Regions from separate parts of the Pedobacter sp. CAN_A7 genome, predicted to be linked through region 2. Evidence: riboswitches for the same ligand, from Rfam matches in the RefSeq annotation. Region 2 holds a riboswitch; the other holds the start of a gene.
The links. A riboswitch is a leader RNA that binds a small molecule or an ion and turns the genes downstream of it on or off. The one in region 2 is predicted to bind cobalamin.

Region 1 (5,867 bases), on a different contig from region 2:
CCTACCCATGGTCACTTCAATGGTACGATTGGTAATATTATCTACAAAGGCACGATCGTGAGAAATTACAATAACTGCCTTAGCCGAGTTGATTAGAAAATCTTCCAACCATTGTATACTCTCTATATCCATGTGGTTGGTAGGCTCATCCAGTAAGATGAGATCTGGCTTCTTTAACAGAATTTTGGCCAGTTCAATACGCATGCGCCATCCACCCGAAAACTCAGACGTTTGGCGGGTAAAATCCTTACGCGCGAAACCTAAACCTTTTAACACCTTTTCTACCTCTGCATCATAATTGACCTCTTCGATGGAATAGAATTTCTCACTCAGTTCAGATACACGTTCGATCAACTTCATGTAGTCATCACTGTCATAATCCGTACGAATCGTTAACTGCTCATTCAATTCCTCCAGCTCTTTTTGCATCTGGTTTACCTCTTCAAAAGCTTTCATTGTTTCTTCAAAAACAGTCACCTTATCATGGGTAAGCAAGTGCTGTGGCAAATACGCAATGACCGCATCTTTTGGACCGGTTACGCTACCAGATGTAGGTTTAGCCACATCGGCAATAATTTTTAGAATGGTCGACTTGCCAGCGCCATTTTTACCCATCAGGGCGATCTTATCGTTCTCGTTTATCGGAAAGGTGACGTCGCTGAAAAGGGTGGTTCCGCCAAATGAAACGGAGATGTTATTTACATTAATCACGAAATGGGGTTCTTAAATTCAGGGGTAAAGATAATTGAATTTGAAACTTAATTATTAGTAATTTCATCCTTTAAACAGCCTAACCAAATTCATGATAGCCCTTTTCCTCAAGCGAACCTGCATTTTATTTATCCTGACTACTTTATTTTCATCCGCATACGGGCAAACGACCCCAACGCTCAGCCTAAAAGGCATCATCAATAACACGAATAATGAAGCTATTGAAGGAGCCACTATATTTTTAAAGCAAGCAGATGACGGACAGGTCGTTAAACAAACACTTAGCAGTCGCGATGGCAACTTTTCTTTTAACATTGCAGCTGGAACCTATATCGTTTCTATTAGTTACCAGGGAGCACTCGCTTATCAGCGTGATCAGCTCACATTATCCGGACATTTAGATTTAGGCATTATAAAAATTGAAAGCGCTGCCCGCAGCTTAAAGGAAGTAGTTATTCAAAGTTCCGGGAATAAACCTTTGATAAAAATCGAAGGCAGAAAGATGATATATAACATCGAGAAAAGCGTAACCGCACAAGGTACAGATGCCTTGGAAGCACTAAAAAGAACACCTGGAGTCATTGTGAATCAAGACAATACGATCACATTGAATGGAGCCAATGGTGCATTGGTGATGATTAACGGCAGGCAGACCTATCTGCAGGCAGAGGACCTTGCACAACTATTGAAGTCGATGCCTGCATCAGATCTGAAACTGATTGAAGTGATTAAAAACCCTTCCGCCGAATATGATGCTGCCGGAAGCGGTGGTATCGTCAATCTGGTGCTTCAAAAATCAATTGCAGAAGGCTTCAATGGCAGTATGACTAACGGAATCGCCTATGGACTAACCATGAAGCAAAACACCAACCTAAACCTTAATTTCCGGAAGGGAAAAGTCAATGTATTCGGCAGTTACAATCATAATTTCGGGCATTATGCCATGGACTATGATACTGACCGGACGACAAACGGAAAGGTTTATTTAAACGCCAATCATGATGTTGATAAAAAGCATAAGATTGGATATACCCTGGGTTTAGATTACGCTTTAGACAGTACCAAAACATTTGGGATGGTGGTCAATGCTAATTATTCGAGTGGAGGCGGTGTCATCTTCCCAATAACGAATATCTATGATCAATTATCCGGGGAGCTTCTTCAAACCCTTCGAAGTGAGAGCAGCTACCCAGACCAGCTAGCGATACGCTATAATGTCAACTTTAATTACCGCTATAAAGGCAATAACCGCACCAGCCTGGATATCGATGCCGATTATGGAATCTTTGATGCCGCCACAACAAACCTTAGCGAAAACACCTATTATGCAGGCGATGGCACATTTCTATCTTCCAATAATTTCCTGGTCGCCAATAGCAGAGCTATCAAATTATACGCACTTAAAGCCGATTATGGTTTTCCTGTAGGAACAGGAAAAATGTTAGCAGGTGCAAAATTTTCTGATGTAGGTGCTAATAATGTTTTTAATCAATATGATGCAAATGGCAGTGTTCATGTGATCGATATTAACCGATCAAATACCTTCGATTATAAGGAACAAATCAGTGCTGGTTATCTGAAATATGAACGCCCTGTTAGTGATAAAATTAGCCTTGATATGGGCATCAGGTTAGAACATACGCACTCCAAAGGACATTTGCAACCAAGGGAAGGCAGCAATCAGTCAGCAACTACGGTTTCCAGAAACTACCTGAATGTTTTCCCCACGGCGGCAATTACTTACAAAACGCCAACCGGTAGTTATAATTTAAGTTTTGCCCGCCGTGTTGACCGCCCCGCTTATAATAACCTCAATCCATTTTCATACCCTGTAGATGAACTTTCGTATTGGAAGGGAAACCCCTTTCTACAGCCACAATATGCAAACACTTTAGCACTCCAGTTTAGTTTTAAAAAAACAACGGTCTCTACTGCTTACACACACACCAGCGATATCAGCAGCAGGATTACTGAAGTTTTAGCTGACAATATTATTCATATGGTACCACGAAATATAGGATTTCAAAACAACCTGAATATGACCATTACACAACAGCTTAGCCTTGCAACATGGTGGAATATGAGCCTGACAGGTATAGGATTCCGGTTGGAGAATAAAGTAGGCACAGTAGAATATGGAGCATTTAACCGCAGCCGCTTTGCGGGTAGAATTAATATTCAACAGACTTTTAATCTTCCCGGGCATATCACCGCTGAGGCGGTAGGCATGATTAACTCGAAAAATATAAGTGGTTTAAACACCTATATAAAAGGCAATTCCCAGGTTGACCTAGGTTTGCAGAAGAATTTAATGCAGGACAAAGCAACGCTGCGACTGGCTGTTTCGGATATATTCAGAACAAATAAAACCATCACCGATACGCAACTTGATAACCTGTTGCTTCATACCACTTATGCAGGCGAAACTCGTCAGGTACGATTAAATTTCAGTTATCGCTTCGGTAACAATAAGATCAAAATGAAGGATAGTCGAAAAACAGGTTTAGAAAACGAATCTCAACGATTATAAGATTTAAGGTGTTTAACTTTAAACACAAGCCCGTCCTGTTAGAAGCTAATGTTATGCGTATTTTTTATTTCAGCCATCACAAAAGTACTATGCGTACTGCCTATACTTTCCACTGAACCCAGTTTATTGAAAACAAAGTCCTGGTAATGTTTCATGTCTTTTGCATAAACCTTTAGTATAAAATCATAATCACCTGAAATGTTATAACACTCTACAACTTCGTCGATATTCAGAATATCGGCTACAAACTGATGGCCTATTTTTTTATCATGCTGTTTAAGCTTGATATTGCAAAAAACCAGGAATCCCTTGTTGAATTTTTCCGCATCCAGAATGGCAATGTACTTTTTAATGTATCCGCTGTTCTCCAGTCGTTTTATCCGTTCGAAAACAGGTGAAGGAGAAAGATTTACCAATGTAGCAAGTTCTTTATTGCTGTGTTTTGAATTGTTGGCCAGTAATTTCAGCAGCAATAAATCAGTCTCATCTAACTCTTTCATAGAATAATTTCCTTTATAAGCAGTCAAAATAGCACATTTAAAGCTTGATATGCTTAAATACTTATTAAATAAGGATAAATCATCTGATTATCACGTATAATAAGGTTTAATAGTCTTCAAATGTATCTTTGTTGAAGTTTAAAGCTGAATTGTAATGATAAGAGTTCTTTACATATTTCAACAATCGGAAAAGGTTTTACTTAGCTGTGAATTAATAGGGAATCGTGTGTAAATCACGAACTGTCGCGCAACTGTAAGTAACATTAAAGGTTTTTATCCACGAGCTCCACTGCCTAAGCGGGAAGGACGATAAAAATTGTTACAAGTCAGGATACCTGCCTATTTCCGTATTGACGATGCTTTCGCGATTGAAGCTTCATGTCAGATGGGTACGTATCTGTACTTTTCTTTCCTGAATGCTATAACCGCAGCGTATCCTGAGATGCTGAAGAACTTTTTACAATGATATTAACCATTTAAAAAGTTAAAAGAAATGTTAACACAAAATTTAGGTTACCCGCGAATTGGTGGCCAAAGACAACTAAAAAAAGCCTGTGAACACTATTGGGCAGGTAAAATCGACCTTACAGAACTGAATAAGGTAGCACGCACCATCAAAGAACAAAACTGGCAGACCCAGCTTGACGCAGGTGTCGATTTAATTCCTTGCAATGATTTCAGTTACTATGACCAGGTACTGGATACAAGTTTGCTATTGGGCGTTATTCCGCAGCGCTATTCCCCAGTGCTATCCCAGGTAAAAACCAATAATGAAATCGACCTTTATTTCGCAATGGCGCGTGGTTACCAGAAAAACGGCCTGGATATTACCGCCATGGAGATGACCAAATGGCTGGATACCAATTACCACTATATTGTACCTGAATTTACGGCAACACAGGAATTCAGGATCTTTAACGAAAAGATATTTTGTGAATATAACCTTGCAAAACAACAGCTTGGCGAAAAAGCGAAGCCAGTTTTACTTGGGCCGGTAAGTTATTTATTGCTTGGTAAGGAAAAAGAACCAGGATTTGAGCGTATCGAACTGATCAAAAAACTGGTACCAGTTTATGTGGAGATCATCAACCGCTTAAGAAAACAAGGCGCTACATGGATCCAGCTTGATGAGCCATGCCTTGCACTTGACCTTTCTAAAAAGGAGAAGGAAGCATTTGACTATGCCTATCGCGTTATTTCGCACGGTGTAAGTGGCGTTAAAATACTCGTAGCTACTTACTTTGAAGCTTTGTTAGACAATGTCGAGCTGGCCGTAAACCTTCCTGTCACTGCATTACATATTGACCTGGTACGTGCACCAGAACAACTGGATGAAGTCCTTGCACTGATTCCAGTTCATCTTCAACTTTCTTTAGGCGTTGTAGACGGGCGTAACGTTTGGAAGAACGACTATGAAAAATCATTAAAATTAATCAACAAAGCTGTTGAAAAGCTTGGTGCAGGCAGGGTGATCATTGCCCCTTCCTGCTCCCTATTGCACAGTCCGATTGACCTGGAACTGGAAACGGCGATTGATCCGGAGATCAAAAACTGGATGGCCTTTGCCAAACAGAAATTAACTGAAGTGACTGAACTCCGTCAGGTTGCAGAAGGAAATACAGCACTGCTGGACACCAACAAGGCAGCTATTGCAAGCAGAAGATCATCACAGAAAGCACACAAGCAAGCCGTTAAAAACCGTCTCGCGGCCATTACCGAAGCTGATGCAACCAGGGAGAGTGCATTCCCTGTTCGTCAGAAATTACACCGCGAACGATACAATTTCCCTGCATTTCCGACAACAACCATCGGTTCATTCCCGCAAACTGATGACATACGTCAACTGCGAGCGCTATTGAAAAAAGGCGAGCTGAGCCTTGAACAATATGATCGGGCAATTGAGCAGGCAACAATTGAAGCCATCCGCTGGCAGGAGGAGATTGGCTTAGATGTGTTGGTACACGGCGAATTTGAGCGCAATGACATGGTTGAGTACTTTGGCGAACAGCTTGAAGGATTTCTGTTTACCAAATATGGATGGGTGCAGAGTTATGGTAGCCGATGCGTGAAGCCTCCGGTAATTTATGGTGATGTTAGCCGCCCGAATGACATGACCGTACGATGGA
Region 2 (5,867 bases):
ATCAGGTAATTTTCTGGATAGCTCTGGGGTAAAAGAATCCACATTACAATAGGTACAACCACCATAACCTTTACTGCCGTCACGGTTAGGACAGGTAAAACCGCCATCAACGATAACTTTAAACACACGCTGACCAGCATACTTCTGCTTCAAGTGTGTGCCGTAATTATTATAACCTTTTATACCTAAATCTAATGGAGTTCCCAAATGCTATTTTTTTGGCAAAATTACGTAAAAATTCTAAGTTTAAGTCTATTGTTCAGCGCTTGACATGATTCAGACCTACAATATGACATTTGTTAAATTCTCCAATCATCGGCTTTTCACAGGAAAAATTGTATTTTCACCCATTAACCTTCACAGCAGCTTATAATGACCTTATAGGCTTTTAAACAATAACGCTAATGAAAAAATTAAATAGAAGAAACTTTATCGGCGCCACGGCGATGCTTTCTGTAGGCACCGTTGCCGCGTCGGCCATGCCCACCACCACCGCCACCACCATGAAAAAAAACTACCCGATTGTGCACCACGTGTTTTTTTGGATGAAGAACCCTGATTCCAAAACCGACCGCGATCAATTGATAGCTGGATTAAAAACACTATCAAAAATTAAAGAAATTAAAGGCCTGCATGTAGGTGTAGTTGCAGATACAGAAAAACGTGATGTGGTTGACCAAAGTTGGGGCGTATCAGAATTAATGTTTTTTGATGACCTTGTCGGTCAAAAAAGTTACCAAGACCATCCGATACACCAGGAGTTTATCAAAAATTGCAGTCACCTTTGGGATAAGGTCGTAGTTTATGACATTGTAGAAGCTTAAAAAAAAAGCGTGTAGAGATAAGCTCCACACGCTTTTTTTAATTACATCGTTTTTTCCCGTTCAGGAATCGCTTTTAGTACCTCCAGCAGGTATGACCAGAATTTCTCTACCGAAGAAATCTGCACCCTTTCATCAGGAGAATGTGCCCCACGAATGGTTGGTCCAAAGGAAATCATATCCATGCCTGGTAAGTGCCCTCCTAAAATACCGCATTCTAATCCGGCATGGCAAGCTTCCACTTTTGGCGCTTTTCCAAAACGATCGGTATACAAGGAAGCCATCAAACGTAGAATAGCCGAATCAGGATTCGGCTTCCAGCCCGGGTAATCACCACTAAGTGATACCTCGCAACCTATATTTTCAAAACCTGCACCTACTGCCTGGGCAACGTCGTCTTTCGTACTTTCCACGCTGCTGCGTTGTAAAGATTGGGTAACAAAACGCCCATCTTTAATCACCACCCTGGCCAGATTAGACGAAGCTTCCACCAGGCCTTCAATATCCGGACTCATCCGGTAAACGCCATTTGGTACCGCGTACAGTGCGTTCACAATGTTTACAAAATCAGCATCTGCCATCACCATCTCCGGTAATGGGCATTCGTTAATCAGAAACTGCAAACCAGGTTCCACGGTTTGGTTTTCTTCTTTTAATACCGCGGTGTAAATACCGAAAAAAGCTTGAAAAAGCAGTTTTTCCGCTTCCGGCACTACCACCACCGCGGTTGATTCCCTCGGTATGGCATTCCTTAAACTCCCACCATCAACACGGTGCAATTGTATCGCTATAGATTTCTTTGCCGCATGCAGTAAACGGTTCATTAATTTATTGGCATTGCCGCGCCCTTTGTGGATATCCATGCCTGAATGACCCCCCATTAAACCTTTAATATTGATTTCAAAAGCAATATGCCCCTCACTAACACCAACCTGCTCATAAGTATAGCTGGTATTGGTATCAATGCCGCCCGCACAACCAATGGTTAATTCATCATCTTCTTCGGTATCAAGATTTAACAGAATCTTTCCCTTAAAAGGGATAGGATCCAGCTCTTTAGCACCTGTCATACCCGTTTCTTCATCTATCGTAAAAAGTGCTTCTAAAGCAGGGTGTTCCACATCAGTAGCAGCCAGAAGCGCCATGATCGTTGCCACCCCTATGCCATTATCGGCACCTAAAGTTGTTCCTTTCGCTTTTACCCAATCGCCATCCACATACATGTTTATGCCCTGGGTATCGAAATCAAAATCTGTATCTCCGTTTTTTTGATGAACCATATCCAGGTGCGATTGCAACACGACCGTCTGGCGATTTTCCATCCCCGGCGTAGCCGGCTTTTTGATGACTACATTTCCAGCTGCATCCTGAAAAGTGTCGAGCCCCAGGGTTTCCCCAAAAGACCACATAAAATCAATTACTTGTTTCTCTTTTTTTGATGCGCGAGGTACAGCATTCAAACGTGCAAAGTTTTGCCACAAGGCACGAGGTGATAAGTCATTGACTTCCATTCTGGTATGTTTTTAGTCTTTTTATAAATATGAGTACAAAGTGAAAGTAAGCATTATTTATTTACCTTTGAAGCGCTTTTGGTTCCTCCCCTGTGCAAACAGAAAGGATTAAAAGGGAATCTGGTGTAAATCCAGAACTGTCCCGCAACTGTAAGCTCCATCAACTAAGGTATCATCTTTAGGTCACTGTTCCATAGAATGGGAAGGCCATACCAAAGGGAGTAAGTCAGAATACCTGCCATCGCATAATATAATTCATAGCTTTCGGGGATTGAAGCTGGAATGAAGATGCCGATGGTGTTTCCATTTTACCGTATTCCTATGCCTTAAGCTGTGCAAATGCGCAATTATGAAACAGCTTACGGTTACGGCCTTCCTTCTTTTTACCTGTGCCGCATCTTTTGCACAAAGAGATAGCACCAAACACTTAAAAGAAGTGCAGGTTATTGCTGTTCCAACCCCTCCTGTTCAAACCCTACTCCCCTCACAAACACTTAAAGCCAGGGATTTTAAACGCAATGGCGCTTACAATGTAGCTGATGCCATCAGAAATTTCTCTGGCGTTAACATCAAAGATTATGGCGGTATTGGTGGATTAAAAACCGTGTCCGTCCGCAGCCTCGGCGCCAACCATACCGGGGTACAGTTTGATGGCGTGCAGGTAACTGATGCACAAAACGGACAAATTGACCTCGGAAAGATCAACCTGGATAACGTGGCCTCCATTACCCTTTACAACGGACAAGCAGAAGATCTGTTGCAGCCAGCCAGGGCTTTCGCTTCAGCCAGCATGCTCGTCATCAAAAGCCTTGCCCCACAGTTCACCCCTGAAAAGAATTATCACCTGAACCTGGGTTTTAAAACAGGATCCTTTGGTTTAATACACCCATCTTTACGCTACCAGCAAAAAATAAGTAACAAATGGACCTTAAACTTCAGCAATTCCTGGCAAAAAGCGCATGGCCGTTACCGTTATCAGGTTGATGGCGATGGCTCCGATACACTTGCCATACGCAACAACGCCGATCTCGACGCCTTTCAAAGTGATGCAGCCGTGTATTGGAATGGTGCCGACAGTAACCGTTTCCAGTTTAGAATCAATTACGCCAATTCCAACCGGGGACTACCGGGTGCAGTAGTCTTTTACAATCCTTATTCCAACCAGCATTTATGGAACCGTGATCTTTTTCTACAAAGCAACTATACACACCAATGGAACAACGGCTTCCGCCTGTTGCTAAATGGCAAGGTTTCCAATAATTACGTACGTTACCTTGATCCCGATTACCTGAACATCGCCGGTATGCTCGAGCAGACTTTTAAACAGACCGAGCTTTATGAATCCATTGCCCTGTCGTACCAGGCTAGCAACAGCCTGGCATTTTCTCTGGCGAGTGACGTGGCCTATAATAAGCTGAACACCAACTTATATAATTATGCTTATCCCAGCAGGCTTACCTTTTTAACGACCATGGCGGCACAATTTAAGGTAGACAAGCTGCATATCCAGGCCAATTTGCTCAACACCACCATTAATGAGGTGGTCGAAGTTGGCAGCCCCGCACCATCAAAATCCATCTGGTCGCCTGCCATCTCTGCCAGTTACGAACCTTTTGAAGAGACTGGCTTACAGTTACGTGCCTTTTATAAAGATATTTTCCGTAACCCTACTTTTAACGACCTCTATTATACCCGCGCTGGAAAAAGAGATTTAAAACCCGAATACACCAAACAGTATAACCTGGGGATCACCTATAGCAAAAATTACACAAGCCCAATACAGTTCCTTACCCTAACTGCCGACGCTTATTATAACGAGGTGAACGATAAAATTATCGCCATTCCTAATAAGGATTTGTTCACCTGGACTATGATGAATCTGGGGAACGTAGACATCAGGGGGTTAGATTTATCCATGAAAACCGCGGTTTCACTAAGTAACGAATTCACCTTAAACCTGGCGGGAAATTACACCTATCAAAAAGCCATTGACGTTACCGATCCTGGTTCTACTTATTACCTCCACAACATTCCTTATACGCCAGAACACACATTGGCTATGAACCTAGGCCTGAGCAAAGGACCGCTAAGCCTGTATTACAACCACATCTATTCCTCCTCGCGTTATTACCTAAGCGAAAATCTTCCTGCGCACTATGTCAGTGGATTTAGTGTGAGCGATGCGTCGCTGAGTTACCAGATGACGGCAGCCAAGCTACCCATCCACCTGTCGCTCGAAGTCAACAACTTATTTAACCATAACTACGCCTTCATCAGGAGCTTCCCCATGCCAGGGCGCTCTTTCAGACTTTCTTTTCAAATCACTATTTAATATATATACAACATGAAACAATTTAAACAACACTATCTCTTTGCCTTATTACTTGCTTTAACCGTGCTTTCTGCCTGTAGAAAAGACAATAATGGCACCGGCGAGCCAGAAAAACCAACAGCAGAACGCAAAGGTATTTATGTACTGAGTGAAGGATTGATGAATGCCAATAACACTTCCCTTTCTTATTATAATTACGACAACCAGGAATTGATTGCCGACCAGTTTACCGCAGTAAACGGTCGCGGTTTAGGCGATACCGGCAATGACATTAAAATTTACGGCTCAAAAATGTATATCGTGGTTAACGTATCCAGCACCCTGGAAATTGTAAATCCAAAAACTGGTGTTGCGATCAAGAAACTAGACATTAAAGACAATAATGTAGGCCGTCAGCCGAGGTACATTGTATTTAACAAAAACAAAGCTTACTTATCCAGTTACGACGGAACAGTAGCGGTAATCGACACGGCCAGCTTAGCCATCGAAAAATACATTAAGGTAGGCCGTAACCCAGAAAAAATGGCCGTTGCCAATGGCAAATTATATGTGGCTAATAGCGGTGGATTGGATTACCCGAATTATGACAACACCGTTTCTGTGATCGATTTAAACACAAACACAGAAATCAAAAAGATCAGTGTAGTTATTAACCCAAGAGGTGTAGTGGCCGACCAATATGGTGATGTTTATGTATTGTCGACAGGTAACTACGGCAACATTAAATCGAGCATGGCTATCATCAACAGCAGAACAGATTTAGTGACTTCACAAAAAGACTTTAGTGGAGGCAACATGGTGATTAATGGCGACCTGGCTTATATAACAGCTTCAGGTGGAAAACTTAAAGTCTACAATGTGAAAACAGAAACGGTAGAGAAGGAAAACTTTATTGCCGACGATACTAAAATTACCGCGATGTATGGTGTAGCAGTTGATGAGTTAACAGGTGAAGTATTTATTACGGATGCAAAAAACTACTTCACCAGCGGCGAGGTTTTTTGCTTTGGTCAGAACGGGATGAAGAAGTATTCCATTGCAGTAGGCATTAGCCCTAACAACGTGGTATTTATCAACAAATAATTCAAACCTCCTTGCAGCCCCAGCAACCCCATCTTATGCTTAGCGAAATAGACATCCAACAAAAGATAGACGCCAAAACAAAACCTCTCGGCGCCTTAGGCCAACTGGAAGAACTGGCCT

Region 1: another riboswitch for cobalamin. It lies ahead of metE (5-methyltetrahydropteroyltriglutamate--homocysteine S-methyltransferase); the one in region 2 lies ahead of IWX76_RS11320 (TonB-dependent receptor plug domain-containing protein).

Annotation. Positions count from the first base shown of each region.
Region 1 covers NZ_JADOUW010000003.1:544,399-550,265, forward strand. The annotation lists gene IWX76_RS13835 (ABC-F family ATP-binding cassette domain-containing protein) at 1-711, opposite strand, end outside; gene IWX76_RS13840 (outer membrane beta-barrel protein) at 803-3,241, shown strand; gene IWX76_RS13845 (Lrp/AsnC family transcriptional regulator) at 3,280-3,741, opposite strand; cobalamin riboswitch at 3,916-4,098, shown strand; gene metE (5-methyltetrahydropteroyltriglutamate--homocysteine S-methyltransferase) at 4,235-5,867, shown strand, end outside.
Region 2 covers NZ_JADOUW010000002.1:1,198,504-1,204,370, reverse strand. The annotation lists gene IWX76_RS11335 (TIGR01212 family radical SAM protein) at 1-207, opposite strand, end outside; gene IWX76_RS11330 (Dabb family protein) at 405-824, shown strand; gene IWX76_RS11325 (aminoacyl-histidine dipeptidase) at 866-2,332, opposite strand; cobalamin riboswitch at 2,395-2,589, shown strand; gene IWX76_RS11320 (TonB-dependent receptor plug domain-containing protein) at 2,682-4,664, shown strand; gene IWX76_RS11315 (YncE family protein) at 4,677-5,747, shown strand; gene cobT (nicotinate-nucleotide--dimethylbenzimidazole phosphoribosyltransferase) at 5,783-5,867, shown strand, end outside.